Regions from separate parts of the Lysinibacillus parviboronicapiens genome, predicted to be linked through region 2. Evidence: riboswitches for the same ligand, from Rfam matches in the RefSeq annotation. Region 2 holds a riboswitch; each other region holds the start of a gene.

Region 1 (6,712 bases), 1.7 Mb from region 2:
GCCTATATGCGCGCAGCATTTTTAAAACCTTTTAAAGAACCAATGGCTACAAAGGAACGTTTGCAAGAAGAACTATCGATGCTAATTCCAACGTTACGAAAGATGCCAAGAAGAGTTGATCAACTCATTCAACGTGTGGAAAGTGGAAAAATCATATTACATCATGATATTTTTTCAGATGAACATAATGCTCGTTTTATTACACAACTGTTTTCACGTTTTGTTCTGTTACTCGTGGGGATTACGTTTGGCATAATTTCAGTAGCTTTATTAGCTATCTCACAATTTATACATGATTCCTATGCCGTATACTTAAATACAGCAGCGTACTTAGGTTTATTCTTATGTGCCATCCTGTTAGTACGGTTATCGATTCAAGCTTTACGTTCAATGAAACAATAGGTAGGGGAAAAATGCCCTTACCTTTTTTAATTCCTGAGAAATATATAATTTGTATATTACAAAACCATTACAAATAATGATGAGTGGTTGGTGGAGTGAAGAGGTAAATAAGTATTAGTGTAGCGTATTATCGGTTATTGTAGAGTAATTGAGCAGTGTTGGTAATATTACAAAAATGTTTCGAGTTTTACTAAACTATTAAAACGACGATAAATAGTATAAAAGTTATGCTTTTAATGCTAAACTTTAAAAGGCTAATAAAAGTATAAAAAATTCGAATATATATAGAAATCGTTCAAGTGATTACATAGAACACCGAGAGCGAAATTGATGGATGAAGGGAAATGAAGTTTAGTGGGTAAGCGCAATAAATGGCGTAAGTCGATGGTGCTAACATTAGCACTTGCTGGCGGCTTATTATTTAATACAGTACAACCAACCGAAGTGCACGCAGAAGAAACTTCTCAACAAATGATTGAGAAAAAAGCTCAAATTGATGCAGAAGTTAAAAAATTAGAGGCAGAATTAACAAGTCTTCAAAACGATATTGATGAAAAAGTTAAAGTATTTAATCAAGTACAGGCAGATATTAAAGAAGTTGATGCTAGTATCGTGGAAACAGAAAAGCGTATCGAGCAACGTTCTGCTATTTTGAGTGAACGTATGGCTGCATACCAAGCGCAGGATAACACTGTGGGTGTTTATTTAAGCGTAGTGCTTGAAGCAAAAAGCTTTGCAGACTTAATGGATCGTGTCGTAGCGGTTAAAACATTAATGGACGCTGACCAAGAATTGGTTAACCAACAAGAGGCAGATAAAGCAAAATTAGAAGAACAAAAAGCAACTCTAGATGAAAAACAAAAAGAATTACAAAAGCAATTCCAAGCGCTTCAACAAAAAGAAAGCGAAATGGAAGTTAAAAAAGCTGAAAACGAAGCAAAATCACTTGCGTTAAAGGCTCAGATTGCCACTAAACAAGAAGAGGAACGCTTAGAGGCGGAGCGTAAAGCAGCTGAAGAAGAAGCGGCTCGTTTACGTGCACTACAATCTGCTACACCTGTAATGCAAGCAACTAGTAATGGCGGTGGGAAACCACAATCAATCGTAGTTGGTTCAGGTACAGGTACAGCTTCTTCAGGCGATGCTATTTCAACAGCTAAGCAATTTTTAGGCCGTGGTTATGTATGGGGCGGTAGCAATCCTTCAACAGGTTTTGACTGTTCTGGTCTTGTACAATGGTCATACAAGCAAGCGGGAGTTTCATTACCACGTACTGCATCTCAACAATATCTAGCAACACAACGCATTTCAGCAAGTGAAGCGCGTGTAGGTGACTTAGTATTCTTTAGTTATGGTTCAGGCGTAGCACATGTTGGTATTTACCTAGGCAACAACACGATGATTGATGCTCAAAACAAAGGTGTTGTCATTGAATCACTTGATTGGTGGAATCAATATTTAGTAGGCTTCGGTCGCATTCAATAATCCTACTATTTATATAGACGATTTAAATAGCAAAAAGGTCATCTTTGTAGAGCAAATTACAGAGATGGCCTTTTTTAAACGTTAAAGAAATATAAATTTTCTTATTCAATTTTAGGTATTCATGCAGCGATAAATTAATGACGCGGCGAAAGCCACTTTATGTGGCATGTGCGCTATACATTCTTTTTCAGCGCTTGTCGCAGCTATATGGCCGCGAGTGCGCTTTTCTTATAAGTTAGTTAAACTTTGAAATTCAACTTGATAATACCTGTTTCTTTTAAAGCAATGAATAAAATAATAAAAAATGGTCCTGTGAGTAAACCAATGATACCAAATAGCTGAAGTCCGATAAACATGGCTATTAATGTTGGCAAGGTAGATAATCCGATATGATCTCCCATCAACTTGGGCTCGACTACTCGACGAATTATGAGTAGAATAACTGCTAAGATGAATAATTGGACAGAAATGGATGTGTTTCCCATTAATAAATGATAAAGCCCCCAAGGTGCTAAAATAATAATTGATCCCAGAAATGGAACGATGTCAATTAGCCAAATGATTAAGGTCATTGTGACAGCATATTTGGGCTGAATAAGGAGAAGTCCAACAAGTGTGACACCTCCAATAATAAAGCTCACGAGTAGATGTGCCTTCATAAAACCAAAAAATGCGTCTTTTAAACGATTAGAAATTATTTTCATTTTTTTCGCAGTAGATGGCTTCAAATATTTGTAAGTAACTTGTTTTAATTTTGGTAAATCTAGCATAAATAGAAATAGAGCAATCATATATACGAGAAGACTAATAAAGAGGCTTGGAATTTCTGAAAAGAATGCAGTAACTTTGGTATAATTAAAGATGTTTAGAAAAGATTCTTCAATTTTCTTAATGAAATCCATTGTTGTACTTTGAAGTGAAGCACTCACTTCAGCGGGGAAGTCTTCCGTATATTTAGAAATGTTATCTTGCATGTTTAACCACATTTCCGATAGTTTAGAAATATAATAGGGGGCTTGCTTTGAAACTACTATAATTTGCGACATGAGCTGTGTAATAGTAAAGTAACAAATAATAGAAATAAAGATAACGCTCATTATGTAAATGAAGGCGACTGCAATTTTCCGAGACATTTTCCATTTTCGTTTAAAAAACATTACAATTGGTTCTAAGAAAAAAGCGGTAATCCCCGCCAATATAATAGGCACGGAGACTGGTATGATAAAATATGCCGCCACTATTAGACATATAATCACAAGCGTTCGTAAAATCAACTTTCGGGTAATAGATTTATTCATAAACTCTCCTTCTTTGTATAAATTAAGTTAAGTGTAACATAAAAAATTTAAAATTTTATAACGTTCTGACAGAATAAAGGTAGGGATGAATCATGGAAAAAGAGATTTTGCAACTTTTTAGTAATATAACAGAGCATGACCGTGAAATCCAATTCGAGTCTTATGAAGAATTGATAAAAATTATGCAAGAACCAGTTGACTGGACATACTCAGTCTGGGAGCATCTCGTTCAAGCCCTTACATATAAAGATGGACATGTACGTGCACGTGCAGTACAGTTTTTATGCGCATTGGCGGCTAAAAGTGATCCAGAAGAACGTGTACTAGAGGATTTTTTGAAAATTTGGGCAGTAACGTATGATGATAAAACTGTAACGGCAAGACATAGTCTACAAGCAATCTGGCAAATTGGGCTTGCTGGACAAGTGCAAAGAGATTTAATTGTTTCGTATTTAGCAAAAAGATTCCAAACGTGTATTGACGAAAAACACCCGACACTGATCCGATACGATATTATTGTATCCTTTAAAAAGTTGTTTGATGCCACGAATGACAGGAATCTATTAGAAATTGCAAAGAGATTAATTGATGAAGAACAAAACGTAAAATATAAAAAGAAATATCAGACAGCCATTCGTTAAACAAGCGTAATGGCTATTTTTTATGTTGAAACTCATTTGTTGGAGAAAATTTAGTTTATTGCTATAATCATGAAAAATATGAAAATGAGGTTTAAAAGTCAAATGGTGAAATTTTATCGATGGAAACATATCGTGGGAAGCCGATGCTTATTGTCAACACAGCAAACAAATGTCGTTTTACATATCAGTTTGAATATTTACAAAAAATGTATGAAAAATAGGGCAAGGATAATTTCCTTGTGTTAGGTTTTCTTTGTGACCAATTTGACAATCAAAATCCAGAAGATGGTGAAGAAACTACACAGCTATGTAAAGTAAATTATGGTGTGATATTTCCAATTTTTGAATTAGTGCAAGTAAATGGTGAGACTACACATCCATTATTCAATTATTTAAAGCATGAAGTGGATTTTCATGAATTTGGAAAGGCAAATATACAGGAGAAAATGTTAGCTCAAACGATAGTCCAAATAGCACCTAGCTTTTTAGATGGTCGCAATATTCGCTGGAACTTTACACAATTTTTAGTAGATGGTAATCGTAAAACAACTGCGCGCTTCGAACCAACGGATTCTCAACTTGATATTGAACAAGCTATCGAAAGAATTTTATAGTCATTATTGAATATAGAATTTTCAGGTGAGAACTACAAATAGCTAATCGTTATGTAGAAATAGTGCTAGGTTTTATATGTTTTTGACCGAGTTTTCCGCAATTTCGCAACTACTTTTTCATCACAATATATGATAAACTGCTTTACAAGTGAATAATTCTTGCAGAATAAGGGTGCTAGGCCATAGCATAATCGGGAATTCGGTGTAAAACCGAAGCTGTTTCCGCAACTGTAAGTACATAAATCATAAATTTAAGCCACTGTCTAAGATTAGATGGGAAGGTATTTATGACATCGCTACATCTAGGTAGTGAACTGTACAAGCCAGGAGACCGACCTTTATTTGAACGTATAAGTACTCTTCGGAAGTTAGGAGGATATGCGGCAAATACATAGGCAATGTCGTGTCAAAGCGACACTATTTATGCATTTTCGTCGTTACTCTATTAATCGGGAGTGGCGTTTTTTTTATGCACTTTAACCTTCATCCAGTAAGTAAGGAGAATTTCACGAAAGAAAGTGGGGGTCTTAGTTTTGAAAAAAGATGCGCGTTATTCATGTTATCCGTTTATGCGTGAAAAAGTATCAACGGTTGATTATGAAATTCGTACAGATAGTTTAACAACACATGTAGGTGTTGCCCTGGCGGCTGTAAAGAAAGAAACGGTGGAGGTTGTAGCAGGCGATTTGCTGGCAATTTTGCCGATGGCTTATCATGTCAATGGTTCAGTACGTGGCAAATTGGCAGTTACCGATGAAGATTTAGCATGGTTAAGTAATCGTTATGATTTTTACGTTGAGCATGTTAGGGAAGAGATTCAAAACTTTGTTTTACCACAAGGAACGGAGGCTGCTGTTGCCCTTCATTTATGTCGAAGTGAAGCGAAAAAATCATACCGTGTCTTGCACAAAGTGTCTGAAGAGCGAGAAGTACCAGCTATTCTCTTCGATTATTTAGGATTACTGGCGAATGTGTTTTTTGTCATGGCTGTATACATGAATCAACAAGCTGGAATTGCTGAAATTCCGTTTATAAGTAAATCATACCCAATGAAAAAGAAAAAAGGAGAATGAGATAAGTGAAGAAATTATTTAATTTCCAATGGCTATCAATTTTGATGTTAGCACTTGTCCTAGTGGGCTGCGGTACAACTGATGAAGAGAAGAATGGGGAAACATCTCAGGAACAAAAATCAACTGAAGCAACAGGCTATAAAGTGACTGATGATCGTGGTGTAGAAGTGACATTTGATGCTGTACCAAAAACTGTGGTGTCATTACAGCCAAGCAATACAGAAATTTTATTTGCATTAGGTGTTGGGGATAAAATCGTAGGCGCAACAGATTATGATACATATCCAGCAGAAGCACAAAACATTGAACGAGTATCAGATTCTATGACGTTTAATAGCGAGCGCATTTTAGCATTAAAGCCAGATGTAGTGATTGCTTATACTACTGGCCAGGATGACGCGTTAAAAGGACTTGAAGATGCAGGTGTAAAAGTATTTGTTATCCAGTCAGCAGCCTCATTTAAAGATGTTTATGGGGATATAGAACAAATTGCGACTGTCATGGGTGTTGAGGATAAAGGTGAGCAATTAAATAAAGACATTAGGGCTAAAATAGCTAATGTTCAAGCAAAAGTAAAAGATGTAGAAAAACAAAAAAATGTTTACTTGGAGATTAGTCCAAAGCCAGACATTTATACAACAGCAGCAGGTACATTCCAACAAGAAATTTTAAATGCTGCTAATGTGAGCAATGTATTTGCTGACCAAAAGGGTTGGGTAAAGGTTTCTGAGGAAGACGTCATTGCTAAAAACCCTGAAGTTATTCTAACAACTGTGAATTACGCTAAGGATCCTGCGGCAGAAATTATTGCCCGTAATGGTTGGAATACGATTACAGCGATTCAAAACAAAGCAGTATATTATGTAGATGCTGATATTTCCACTCGTCCTGGTCCACGTATTGGGGAAGCGGTTGAGTTAGTAGCCAAAGCTGTTTATCCTGAGCTGTTTCAATAATTAAAGACTTTTAAGAGCCGTTCTATTAGATTAGGACGGCTTTTTGTTAGGTATGACACCTTGCCGAAATTAGCTCGGAAAGAGGGAGAAGCGCTCAGGTGCCCTGGAAATGCGCTCTGGTAAGAAGGCAAGATTTATTTTAGATAGCGCTATACATCGCATGTCTTTTTGGTGAAAAGGCATTGCTATGTACAGAAAAGCCCTGGTGTGAAAATTGGTATTATCCTCAGTTGTTTTATAGAA
Region 2 (6,712 bases):
ACCGTTGTCGATAAAATTGTTAAAATGCATAAATTTAAGCATGCTAGTCCATGTATTACGCGTGAACTTTCGCTTTCTGGGGCGAAGGGCATTAATGCTATTAATTTCCCAGATTACACAGCTTATAAAGCAAGAGAAGGCGTTCAGTATGGTTTGAATTATGATGAAGCAAAACATCTTGTGCAAAAATACGGCACGAATGTCGATGCTTTATTTGAACAGGTGAAATATTTGCATGAACATGGGAGTACAATGCCGCTAGCTTTACACGCAATGCTACTATACGGCATCAAGGCGGAGATGGTATACACACCAAGTGATTTCTTTATCCGTCGTACGGGCTTATTATACTTTGATATCCATGCTGTTAAACGCTATAAACAGCAAGTCATTCAAGTGATGCAACAGCGCTTTCACTATACAGAGGCACAAAAAAACACATATGTTGCTCAGCTAGAACAGTCAATCTTAGATGCGACAAATTTTGCTGAGGAAGGGGTATAAAAATGGAACGCTATATTCAAATGTCAGATGGACATTTTGTCTTTACGCGAACATTAACACCAACTATTTCATGTATTGGTCATATTCATATTTTGCATGGTATGGCGGAGCATAGCGGACGTTATGTGGAGTTTGCAGATCAGCTATGTGCTGTGGGCTACGCGGTCACGATGCATGATCACCGAGGACATGGAGAAACAGCGGCATATAACGGCAAGCTTGGTTTTTTTGCCGAGCACAGTGGCTTTGATCGGGTCGTGGAAGATGTACATGAAATTGTCATGACTATGCACAATCAAGTTGCAGATGTGCCGTTTATATTATTTGGTCATAGTATGGGGTCATTTATTACGAGAAGATATATTCAATTATATAGTGATAGTGTGGATAATGTGATTTTATGTGGGACCGGAAGTGTATCAACATTGCATATGGCAGGGCATGTCTTTGCCCGTACATTGGCCATGCAACGCGGTAAAGATACGGAGAGTCCACTGTTAAATAAGCTGAGCTTTGGAAGCTTTAATAAACAGTTTCAAAATCCGAAAACGGCTTATGATTGGTTATGTTCCGCTGAACATGAAGTACAGAAATATATAGATGATCCATATTGTGGTTTTATGCCAACAAATCAATTTTTTGTTGATTTAACGGCTGGTTTTATGATGCTAAATCGAAAAAAAGAGATTGAAAAAATAAAGAAAAACTTACCGATCTTATTGATAAGTGGTAGCAAGGATCCAGTTGGTGATCAAGGACAAGGTGTATACACAGTCGCTGAGCAGTTTGCAGCTGCGGGAGTAGAAGATGTAACGGTCTACTTATTTGAAGATAAGCGACATGAGATCTTGAACGAGGACAATAAAGAAGCGGTTTATCAAGTTTTATTACGGTGGTTGGGAAAATATGATACAAGATAAATTACAGCAGGCTGAGGTCGTAGCAATTGTGGGACCAACGGCTTCCGGCAAAACGGCACTAAGTATAGAAATAGCCAAAAAATATAATGGCGAAATCATTAACGGCGATGCCATGCAAGTCTATAAAGGTTTAGATATTGGCACAGCGAAAATTACGGAGCAAGAGATGGAGGGTGTGCCACACCATTTACTGAGCTTCAAAGAGCCAACCGACTCATTTTCGGTTGCGGACTATCAGAAATTAGTGCGAGCTAAAATTGCGGATATTCAAGAACGTGGAAAGCTTCCCATTTTAGTAGGGGGCTCGGGATTATATGTGCAAGCAGTACTCTATGATTTTCAATTTACAGAGGAGCAGGTAGACGTGGCAGCAAGAGAAGCCTATTATGCTGAGCTTGCAAAATTAGGTCCAGAGGCTATGCATGCAAAGCTAGCTGCGCTTGACCCAAAAACAGCTCAGACAATCCATCCAAATAATACGCGCCGTGTTATTCGAGCATTAGAGATGATAGAGCTTAGTGGAATCTCCAAGGCCTCAGAAGCACAAAATCGAGGGCAAGCGCCCCTTTATCATCATTTAATCTTAGGACTTGGTCAAAATATGTCTCGTGAAGAACTCTACAACCGCATTAATCTTCGGGTAGATTTAATGATGGAAAAAGGTCTATTAGCAGAAGTGAAAGGCTTATGGCAACAAAATATACGAGATGTACAGTCGATTCAGGCAATCGGTTACAAGGAATTATATGATTATTTAGATGGTAAATGCTCACTTGAAATGGCGCTTGAAAATTTAAAGCAAAATTCACGACGCTATGCAAAAAGGCAGCTAACCTATTTCCGAAATAAAATGGATGTGCAATTCGTGGACAAAGACTGGAATATCCAATAATTTGTAAAAATTACTAATTGCTTAATTGGGATAACATGCTACTATAGGAATGAAGAGGTAGAAAGAGATTAGGGGAGGCGCATTCGATGAAATCAATTAATTTGCAAGATACGTTCTTAAATCATCTACGTAAAAACAGTGTTTTTGTAACTGTGTTTCTTTTAAATGGATTCCAGTTAAAAGGGACTGTGAAATCCTATGATAATTTTACGGTGTTATTAGTAGATGCTGACAATAAACAGCATCTTATTTACAAACACGCAATTTCTACATTCGTTCCAGCTAAGCAAGTTGAGTTTTCAGAGACAGAATAATAAAGGGATATATGAACAGTTAGTGTGTGACACTAGCTGTTTTTTTTTGTTCAAGCTATAATAGTACAAGAGTTTGACATATTGGAGGATTAGACACATGAAAACAATCGAAACAACTGAAATATTAGATTTACTGGATGCAAACGAAGATTTATACATTATTGACGTTCGTGAAGATGATGAAGTCGCACAAGGTATGATTCCAGGCGCACAGCACATCGCACTTGGCACTATTCCAGATCGACTAGATGAATTGGATGCGTCAAAACCTTATATCGTGGTTTGTAAAGCTGGTGGACGCTCTGCAAATGCTTGTGCATTCTTAGAAGATCGAGGCTTTGACGTAACAAACCTTGAAGGCGGAATGCTTGCTTACGATGGTGAGTTAGAATTTAAATAATGATTCATTAAAACCTTCGCTTAAGCGAGGGTTTTGTTTTTTTTATGTGGTGTTATATAAATCAGTCTGTGTAAATTTTGCGCATCTAGTTTTCTTTGCTCTCCTAGAGAGGCTAAGCTTAGTTTAAACTTCTTGTTGAGATTCATCCCGAACGCTTGCGCACTTTTTATCGTATCGATTTGCTTATAGTTAGCTCTCTTAAAAGGACTTCATTATATTTTCATCCATTCATTAAATATATTGACACTAAAAATACTTTGACGTAGATTTAAAGTAGTTGCATAAAAAGTATTAGGTGCCCATTGCGGGAGAATAGGGAATAAAGTGAAATGCTTGAGCGGTCCCACCACTGTAAAATGGAGTTTCATAGAGAATGCCACTAGAATAGTCTGGGAAGGTTCTATGAAATGTTGAAATTGAGCCAGGAGACCTGCCTAATTGACTTCGTATGATATAGACGATGGAAAAGTCTGTAGTTTATTTGTTATGAATAAACTACAGGCTTTTTGTTTTTTCTTTATTCAAAAACCAAGGGGATAGTTACTGATACTTCATAGTAACAGGCAAACAAAAAAGGAGAAATTGTCATGCAATTATTACAACAAACGATACAAAACATTCAGCCAGTTGACAACAATATGATGGAGAAAGCGAGGGAACGAATAGATATCCTTAGTAAACCACCTGGAAGCTTAGGTAAACTTGAGTCTCTTGCCGTGCAGCTATCTGGTATCACGGGACAATTATTTCCGAAGATTGATCGTAAAGCCATCATTGTCTGTGCGGCAGACCACGGTGTTTGTGACGAAGGGGTGACGTCAAACCCGCAAAATGTGACGCTCTTTCAAACATTAAATTTTCCAAAAGGCTTAACAGGTGTTTGTGCTGTCGCAAAAATAACCAATGCAAAAATTGTCACAGTAGACGTTGGCGTAAAAGAGGATATTCCACTCGATGCAGGTGTCATGATTAAAAAAATTAAATACGGCACGGATAATATGGCAAAGGGTCCTGCTATGTCAAGGGAACAAGCGATTCAATCTATTGAAGTAGGAATTGAAGTAGCGATGGGGGAAATTAGAAGTGGAGCGGATTTACTCGGGACAGGTGAAATGGGCATTGGCAATACAACACCAAGTGCTGCGATTTTATCGGTTCTTCATGGATGTAATCCGTGTGAAGTGACTGGATTCGGTGCAGGTGTTGGAACAGGAGGGCTTGCGCATAAAGTAGAGGTCATTCAAAAAGCCATTGCCTTAAACAATCCAAAACGCGATGACGTTATTGATATTCTTGCAAAAGTCGGTGGTTTAGAAATAGGCGCTATGGCTGGAGTCGTACTGGCAGCTGCTGCCAATCGCAAACCGGTTGTCATCGATGGCTTTATTTCTACGATTGCGGCACTAATTGCCTATGAGCTTGAACCACAAGTGAAAGACTATATCATTCCTTCTCATGCCTCTGAAGAACCAGGTGCTAAAATTGCTGCTGAAATGCTGGGAGTTGAACCGATGCTACATATGAATATGCGATTAGGAGAGGGATCGGGTGCAGCTTTAGCATTCCCTATTTTGGATGCAGCTTGCTCCATGATGAATAACATGGCTACATTAGAGGAATCTATGATGATGTTAGAAAAGTAACCTATATTTTAAAGTTTTTAATGAAGGAAATAAAATGAGTTCATAAAACGTAGTGCCACTATATTGACTAGAATCACTATAAAAGGATAACAGGGAAACAGTATTCGGTAAGCGTAGCGTTGATCTTTTATAAGAAATACAGGAAAACAAGTCCAAATAACCGTACTAGCTATTTGGGCTTGTTATTAATACAGGGCTTAGTTATGCTCGATTTAACTTCCGTAAAGGCAAACGCCATTTTTTCATATAAGAAAGAATGCGTAATGCCGTTATGACACCAAATAATACATATAAAAAGATATCTCCTGATAATAATTCAAGGCCTACGAAAAGCCCTGCTAATGCTGCCCAGACGCCATAGATTTCATCGCGTAGTACGAGTGGTTTGCGTCTAGCTAATACATCACGAACAATCCCACCGCCTGAACCTGTTAAAACAGCGGCAACTATCACCGCACTAATTGGCATGTCGAGTTTGACAGCATATAATGCGCCTTGAATCGCAAATGCCGACAATCCAATAGCATCTGTGAAATTACCCCAGCGATGCCAATGCTGAATAAGATGGTGTGGAAATATAAAAAATATGGTAATCGCCGCTAAGGCGATTTGAAACATCATATCCTGTCCCCACAGTGTTGTCACAGGCAAACCAATAAGTAAATTTCGGATGGCACCGCCACCAAATGCCGTAACAATACCAAGTATATAGACACCGAATAAATCGTATTCTTCCTCCATCGCAATTATTGCCCCGGAAATAGCGAAGGCAATTGTCCCAATAATGCTAAAAAACTCCCAAGCCATCCCTTTCACCCCTTCTAACAAATAATTAACTTTAGCAATAAAGTTAAAGACTTTTGCTGAATGTAACAGAATCTATGAATTTTGTAGCTAAATTCAGCATTTGAATACTTTTTTTGGAATAAGTCCGCACATTAGCTTAGCGCATCTTACCTCTAGAAACAATAGGCAAGTTTTGCAGGTAGGCTTACAAATTGTTAAGATAGGACTGGGATTAAGCAAAACTCCAATGAGTGGGGGATTCTCTCTACTGAATACTAGTAAACAGTTCGAGTATTTAATGGTCAGTTAGTAATCGTTCATCAAACTTATTTTTTCACTTTTCTATGGGTGTTGAACGAATGACGGACCTTTTACGGAGGACAAATGTGAAACGGAGACGAAAACAATGACTTTTACAAGCAATTTAACAGAAAACACGCTAGCTTTCGCGGCTATAATAGAGGAAAAGGTCCGTCCTTATCATGCAAAGGTAGAGGAAATGGCGTTTTTCAATCAGCAAAAGGTGCTTGCGGCATTTAGAAAGCATCAGGTAAGTGATTATCATCTGCATCCTTCTAATGGCTATGGCTACGATGATGAAGGTCGTGACAATCTTGAGCGCGTATATGCAGAGGTGTTTGGAGCACAAGCGGCCATAGTGCGTCCACAAATTATCTCGGGTACGCATGCCATTACGCTTAGTTTATTCGGTGTGTTACGTCCAGGTGATGAGTTGCTGTATATTTCTGGTCAACCATATGATACTTTACAATCCATTGTTGATGGTGGGGAGAAGGATACTGGATCACTGAAGGATTATAACATCGGCTATCGCCATGTGGACCTAGTCGATAACCAAACAATTGATTGGCAAGGTGTGGCAGCAGCCATTACACCAAACACCAAAATGATTGCTATTCAACGATCAAAGGGCTATGCAACAAGACCGTCATTTACGATTGCACAAATAGCAGAAATGTGTGCTAAGGTCCGCCAACTTGCCCCAGAAGCAGTTATATTTGTGGATAATTGCTACGGTGAATTTGTCGAGGCACTTGAGCCGACAGAGGTAGGTGCGGATTTAATGGCAGGCTCGCTTATTAAAAACCCAGGTGGTGGCTTAGCCAAAATAGGTGGTTATATTGCTGGCCGTGCTGATTTAGTAGAGAAATGTGCCTACCGTATGACGTCACCAGGCATTGGTGCGGAGGCCGGTGCAACATTAAATACGTTAGGTGATTTCTATCAAGGCT
Region 3 (6,712 bases), 1.3 Mb from region 2:
TGAACGTGCTCGGGGCATTACTATATTTGCTGAACAAGCCCGCATGCAAATTGGCCAAGATACATACACACTTATCGATACACCCGGGCATGTTGATTTCTCCCCTGAAATGGAACGTGCGATTCGAGTCATGGACTATGCCATTATTGTCGTTAGTGCTGTCGAGGGGGTTCAGGGCCATACTGAAACAGTGTGGCAGTTACTACGCCAATACCATGTACCAACTATGTTCTTTATCAATAAAATTGATCGTGATGGTGCCGACATCGAAGCAGTCATGGCGCAACTTCAAAAAGAATGCTCTACTGACGTTTTGTTAATAGAGCAACCGCTTCACATAGATACTATATCAACTCCTGTTAAGGAATGGCTCGCTGAACGCGATGAACAGTTACTCGATGCTTTCCTTGCTGAAACGCTGGAAAACCACACTTGTCTAACTCGATTGCAAACAATGATTCAGGAAGAGTTAGCCTTCCCATGCTTTAGCGGGTCCGCCTTAAAAGATATTGGCATCAAGGAATTTTTGATGCAACTTTCCCTCCTGACTGAAACTTATTATAAAAAAGAGGAGGCGTTTCAAGGAGAGGTCTTTAAAATTCGTCATGACGGGCAACAGCGCTTAACATTTATGAAAGCAATACAAGGCACGCTGCATGTGCGTGACGAATTTACATTTGGTGAGGCGTCTGAAAAAGTGACGGAAATACGCTTATATAATGGACATCGCTTTGAAACGGTGCAAGTAGTAAGTGCTGGGGAAATATTTGCAGTAAAGGGGCTTAATCAGGCAAATGTTGGGGATATACTGGGCAGTTCGTTAAGACCCCAACCATATGAACTCATACCAACATTACAAGCGAAGGTGCAATATGTAGGACAGCAACATATTAAGGAAGTGCTGAAAATCTTCCGTTTACTTGAAGCGGAGGAGCCCTCGTTACGTGTTGTATGGCACGAGAAATTTCAGAAAATACACGTACATATAATGGGCGTTATTCAGCTTGAGGTTTTGAGTGAAGTGCTAAAAGATCGCTTTTCACTGACAATTACATTTGGTGAACCACAAATTTTATACATGGAAACAATTGCATCAACAGTAACTGGCTATGGTCATTTTGAACCTTTAAAGCATTATGCTGAGGTGCATTTACGTATGGCACCAACTACACGCGGAGTTGGCAATACGTTTGTCAATGCTTGTCACGCTGATGATTTATCTGTCGGTCATCAACGACTTATTGAAAAGCACCTATTCGAGCGTGAACATCATGGACTTTTAACAGGCTTCCCTGTCACAGATATTCAGTTCACCCTTCTAACAGGAAGAGCCCATATTAAGCATACCGATGGCGGCGATTTCCGAGAAGCGACATTCCGCGCACTGCGTCAAGGCCTTGAACAAGCTGAAAATCTATTACTTGAACCCTATTACCGCTTCAAGCTAAAGGCGCCTAACGATTTTATTGGCCGTATGATGACCGATATTCAACAAGCTGCCGGCACATTCGATGCACCAATTTTGACTGAACAACAGGTAATTTTAACAGGGCGTGCACCTGTTGCTACATTTATGGGCTATAGTACAGTCTTTGCTGCGTATACAAATGGCAAAGGCTCATTGTCGCTACAATTTGATGGCTATGATGTTTGCCATAATACAGCGGAAATTATTACTCAAATCGGCTACGATAAACAGGCCGATCCTGAATATACATCCTCTAGTATATTTTGCGCTAAAGGGAAAGGCTACTCTGTTCCCTGGCAGGAAGCACAAGCTGCCATGCATTGCATAAAATAAAGTGAAACCTCAATAAAAAGGCTTCATGCCCCGGTATGCCAATAGCTACAATGATTCTAATAAACTTTTTTATAAACAATTCAGCGGATTATAAAGCTTTTTAAATTTTCTACAAAAATAAGTCCTCCACAATAAATGGAGGACTGGCGATTATAAAGCATGCGCTGTACTCGTTGACTGTTCAACGAGTACATACGCAGGTTCCACAATGACATACCCATGATTATTCGAAAAATCAATGAGCACTGTACCAGGCTTACTCTTTAATAATTGTAAATTATCGATAGTTTGGAGCAATAATTCATGGCCATTGCCACGCGGGTGCCAATTTAAATGGTAATCATTCAGTGCTTTTACAGCTTGCATAAATTGCGCATATTCGTGCTCTACGTATTTTTTTAGATTCGTTAATTTAGTAGACTCTCTTTTTGTCGCAACGACTAACGCTAAATCTGCCAAATACGTCTCATAAAAACGCATGACCATCGAGCACAGTAGATCATTTACACGTGCCGCGCTTAAAATGGGCTTCGGGTTCAAGTGAAGCCTTTCTAAATTTGGTTTTGCACGAACCGAATCGATACGTGTAATTAAATGATATGCTTCTCCGTTCACTTCATAAACAATTGGATTGGTCGGCATATACATCATAAAGCCATTCTTTCTTGTTTTTAACTCATCTGCCACACTCGCCTTGGCAAATAGATGTCCATCATAGTCTTCATTTTGAATCCAAATAATTTCTTTGTTATATAAAATTCGATCAAACAGTTGTTCGTTGCGAATAAGTCCTGTTGCTAAAAACTGATCGACAAGTGATTCGATAACGATTCTTGTCTTCGTCTGCTTTCCTACTTCTGTGCGTGGATGCTTACAAATTTTCATCGTTGATTGCTGCTTTTCCTGTGCTGTACATACATGAATATTCGTCATACGTGCATTCCTCTTTTCGTACATATTTTCAAAACGACAGGTATACGACCACTAAAAAAACGAATTTCTTCTTAATTTAAGAGGAAATCCGTCGCAATGGCTTTAACACCTTATACATATCATTCATCACGCAGCATCAAACATCGCCCATATAGAAAAGAATCGGTTCGATACCGAATACTTTCTTTTACTATGGGCGTTTGACGTACTGTGACGAACAGAACATTCTGTTTTGTCAACATGCCACCTCCTATTCCTCGTAGGGTTTTGGTGTGTACTCGTAATAGGCAGGTCTCCTGACTTATGGTCAACGCATCTTTCCCCTTCCCGTCTATAGACAGTGGTATTTAAAAAAGACGCTCACATTTACAGTTGCGGGACAGTGTCGGACTTACACCGACTTCCCTTTTAGTAAATTGATTTTCAATTTACACCTATTACTACACGCTATTCAGTTGTGAAAGAAAATGGACTAAGTCACATTCCTTATAGATTACTAATATTAATTGTAAAGAAGTGTATTTCTAATGTCAATTATCACAAAATATTCCAATTTTTTGTGTCGTAGAGTGTAGAGTTAACATTGCCCCAGTTCGTTAAAAAAATAGCTTTGCAGCAAAAAAAAATATCCTCTAGTTTGATTAATGATATTTTCTATCAAATGAACTAATCATTTAATCCCTTTCCATCGAGAATTTGCTGCATATATTTTTCAACCCTTGCCACTCGAGTTTTGGATTGTTTGGGTTGAGAAAAATAAAGAATGTATGCCCTTTGCCGACCCGGTGTCAATGCTTCAAAGGCTGTTTCCAGTGCAGGGAACTCATTGAATTTATTTTGAAGCTCTTCAGGAAAGATAATTTCGGTATTCTGTTTATAATTCACTTCCAAACCGGCCTTTTCTACTTCAATGGCTTCAAGAATATAGTCTTTCAAGATGGCTTCCATTTCAACGATTTCCCGCACATTGGTAAACCGAATTTGGCGTGCCGCCTGTACATTTTCTGTTTGTTGAATGAGAATGCCATGGGAATTCTTTAACAAGGCACCTTTATGAAACAAAAGTGCACAATAGTCTTTAAATCCATGTATTAGAACTATGTTTTTATTGTCAAACATGTAACAAGGATGTTTCCACTTTATTTCTTCGGTCAGCTCACACGCTAGAACGATATCTCTCAACGTCGCAAATTCTTCCCTCCACTTTTTTGCTTGACTTATAAATTCATCAACTTTCGGATTCATTCTATTATTTGTCATCAAGGAACACCTCGCATTAATTTTGTTCAGCTGCAATCAATTATTCATGAAGTAACCCAGCGCGAATCATCTCAATACGACTATCAACACCTAGCTGTTCAAGGTTTTCTAGTTGAGCCCGCGTCATATAGTACATACTAATACTTCCATCCATACTAAGACGAACTTCGAATAAAGTATCATCTATCTGCGTTATTTCAATCGAGTTATTGTGGTCAAGTTGTATGTTTACGCTTTTCAAACGCTATCACCCCATTCAATTATAACGTCAATACCTTGGCGAACTAAAGCTACTCCATTAATTTAGCCTTTTGTAGATGCAAAAACGGTCAAGCTATCGAAGCTAATCGTTGATTGTTTAATGCGCTATACAATAATTTAACTAAAGTGGATATAAACATGAAGTAACTACTCTTTAAGGAAGAACGCTTTGTCCAACATAGCCTGTCCCCTGCAAAAATCTATCATCCCATCGCTTGAAACAGCTTTTGGGCATAGCTGTTGGTCAATTGAAAAACACCATGCTCTTTTTTACCTTCATCGACTATTTTTCCATCCTTCATGACATACAAGCGTTCGCATAAATAGGAAACAGCCTTTAAATCATGGGAAATAAATAAAATAGCCATGTGCTGTTCTTTATTTAGTGTGATTAATAAATCAATGATTTCCCGTTGCGTTAATCGGTCTAAGCTGGAAACAATTTCGTCGCACACTAACAATTTGGGCTCTACTAACAGGGATCTTAACAAATTAACTCTTTGCCTTTCTCCACCACTTAGCTCATTTGGCAAACAATTTAACACAGCGACTGGTAGCTTTACCTTATCGAGCATGGCATGCAAATCGTTGTTGGTCACTGTTTTTTTATACTGTAATGGCTCCAATAAGGATTCTTTTACAGTCCACATTGGGTTTAAAGCGGCAGTCGCGTTTTGGAAGATCAACTGACAGTGTTCATAAAATGACGAACAATTTTTCTTTGTAATCTCCACGTCATTAAAATAAATGTGACCTTGGTTGGCCCTTTCCAACTGCATTATGATTTTAGCAAGTGTACTTTTCCCGCTTCCACTTTCACCAACCAGTCCAACGATTTCACCATGTCCAACATAAACGTTCACGTGCTGTAGTACTTGCTGCCCCTTATGAAAGCTTTTACTAACATTTTCAACTTGCAGCAACAATGACATTTCCCCCTAAAAATGATTTTCTAACAGTAACTTTGTATATGGATGTTGCGGCTTATCAAATACATCGCTTACCTGACCCGTTTCAACGACCTCACCTTTTTTCATGACCACTACTGCATGCGCGACCGAAGCAGCGATGTCCAAATCGTGTGTGATGAGTAATATAGTAGTCCCTTTTTCGTCATTGAGTTTTTTCAGCAAATCTATAAAATCCTTTTGAATGAGCATATCAAGGGCAGATGTTGGTTCATCAGCAATTAATAAAGTGGGCTCAGTATATAATGCACAAGCAAGCATACAACGCTGCAGCATGCCACCCGAGAGCTCGAAGGGATAGCGTTCCATAATGTCATCCGTTAAATCTAAATCCTGTAAAATCACACGCATTTTTTGATAAAATTCCATTTTCGAATGTCCTTGTTTATGCCCTGTAAAGATAAATAATTGGTGCTTCATTTTTGTAGAGGGGGAAAAGCTATTTGCAGCATCTTGAAAGACCGTAAAGAAATGCTTTTTGCGCAGCTCCACTCTTTCTTTTGGGGACATTTCCACTAAATTCTTGTCATTAAATAAAATATCTCCCCACACCTGTGCGTGCACAGGTAATAAACCGAGGATGGCAGATACCGTCATACTTTTGCCGCTACCACTCTCACCAATAATCGAAGTAATATGCCCTTTAGGTACCGGAAACGTTACATTATGAATAAGTTGTCTACCATTCATTTCAACGGATAATTGCTCTATGCTAAGCATGTGCGCGCTCACCTCCTTGCTTCTTCAATGCCTCCCCGATAAATTGAAGACATAAGATTGTGAAGAAAATTATAAGCCCCGGAAATAGTCCAATCCACCATGCACCAACAAGTAAATCTGTTTGGGCTGAATATAACATGGTCCCCCAAGACGGCGTTGCTGGAGGCACTCCGATTCCTAAAAAACTAAGCGATACTTCCGTGAAAATAGCACCAGCAAAGTTAAATAACGTCACGACAAAAATAGCCGGGAAACTATTGCGCAACAAATGGCCGAACAATATTTTCCACATAGGTGTACGGAACATCACAGCCATGTGGACAAATTCTGAATCCTTTAGTCGCATAAATTCAGAGCGAACAATACGTGCCGTGACAAACCATCCTGTCAAGCCCATAATGACTGCCATATTCCACACACTCCCTCGCATGATAGCTTGAAACGCAAGCACGATGACAAGTGATGGGATGGTTAAAAATGCTTCTAGTAATCGCATCATGACTATGTCTAGCACTCCCCCGAAATATCCACTAATTCCGCCAAATATAAACCCAATGATGGTGGAAATCACAACAGATACTACCGCTATCAAAAGGGTCACTTTCCCTCCTACAAGTAAGCGCGAAAGTACATCACGACCTAGCTGATCCGTACCTAGCAAATGATCACCACTTGGGGCTGCATAAATACTATTCATATCCATCGAATTTGGCTCGTATGGCGCTAAAAATGATGAAAAAGCAGTCGAAACAAAAATAATAGCAAGTAT

The links. Region 2 has a riboswitch for cobalamin ahead of cobT (nicotinate-nucleotide--dimethylbenzimidazole phosphoribosyltransferase). Riboswitches for the same ligand answer to the same signal wherever they lie in the genome.
Region 1: another riboswitch for cobalamin. It lies ahead of C9J31_RS21665 (hypothetical protein); the one in region 2 lies ahead of cobT (nicotinate-nucleotide--dimethylbenzimidazole phosphoribosyltransferase).
Region 3: another riboswitch for cobalamin. It lies ahead of C9J31_RS12760 (hypothetical protein); the one in region 2 lies ahead of cobT (nicotinate-nucleotide--dimethylbenzimidazole phosphoribosyltransferase).

The regions. Positions count from the first base shown of each region.
Region 1 is NZ_CP073713.1:4,481,184-4,487,895, reverse strand. Features, by position in the region: gene C9J31_RS21690 (ABC1 kinase family protein) at 1-402, shown strand, start outside; gene C9J31_RS21685 (C40 family peptidase) at 757-1,887, shown strand; gene ytvI (sporulation integral membrane protein YtvI) at 2,127-3,185, opposite strand; gene C9J31_RS21675 (hypothetical protein) at 3,278-3,826, shown strand; partial or broken gene C9J31_RS21670 (glutathione peroxidase) at 3,937-4,440, shown strand; cobalamin riboswitch at 4,594-4,794, shown strand; gene C9J31_RS21665 (hypothetical protein) at 4,974-5,513, shown strand; gene C9J31_RS21660 (ABC transporter substrate-binding protein) at 5,519-6,469, shown strand.
Region 2 is NZ_CP073713.1:1,322,007-1,328,718, forward strand. Features, by position in the region: gene C9J31_RS06175 (glycerol-3-phosphate dehydrogenase/oxidase) at 1-504, shown strand, start outside; gene C9J31_RS06180 (alpha/beta fold hydrolase) at 507-1,424, shown strand; gene miaA (tRNA (adenosine(37)-N6)-dimethylallyltransferase MiaA) at 1,411-2,316, shown strand; gene hfq (RNA chaperone Hfq) at 2,403-2,630, shown strand; gene C9J31_RS06195 (rhodanese-like domain-containing protein) at 2,728-3,030, shown strand; cobalamin riboswitch at 3,307-3,482, shown strand; gene cobT (nicotinate-nucleotide--dimethylbenzimidazole phosphoribosyltransferase) at 3,618-4,673, shown strand; gene C9J31_RS06205 (trimeric intracellular cation channel family protein) at 4,875-5,480, opposite strand; gene C9J31_RS06210 (methionine gamma-lyase family protein) at 5,866-6,712, shown strand, end outside.
Region 3 is NZ_CP073713.1:2,666,830-2,673,541, forward strand. Features, by position in the region: gene C9J31_RS12755 (elongation factor G) at 1-1,801, shown strand, start outside; gene C9J31_RS12760 (hypothetical protein) at 1,952-2,734, opposite strand; cobalamin riboswitch at 3,004-3,187, opposite strand; gene C9J31_RS12765 (YdeI/OmpD-associated family protein) at 3,401-3,994, opposite strand; gene C9J31_RS12770 (hypothetical protein) at 4,035-4,235, opposite strand; gene C9J31_RS12775 (ABC transporter ATP-binding protein) at 4,459-5,181, opposite strand; gene C9J31_RS12780 (ATP-binding cassette domain-containing protein) at 5,194-5,943, opposite strand; gene C9J31_RS12785 (ABC transporter permease) at 5,936-6,712, opposite strand, start outside.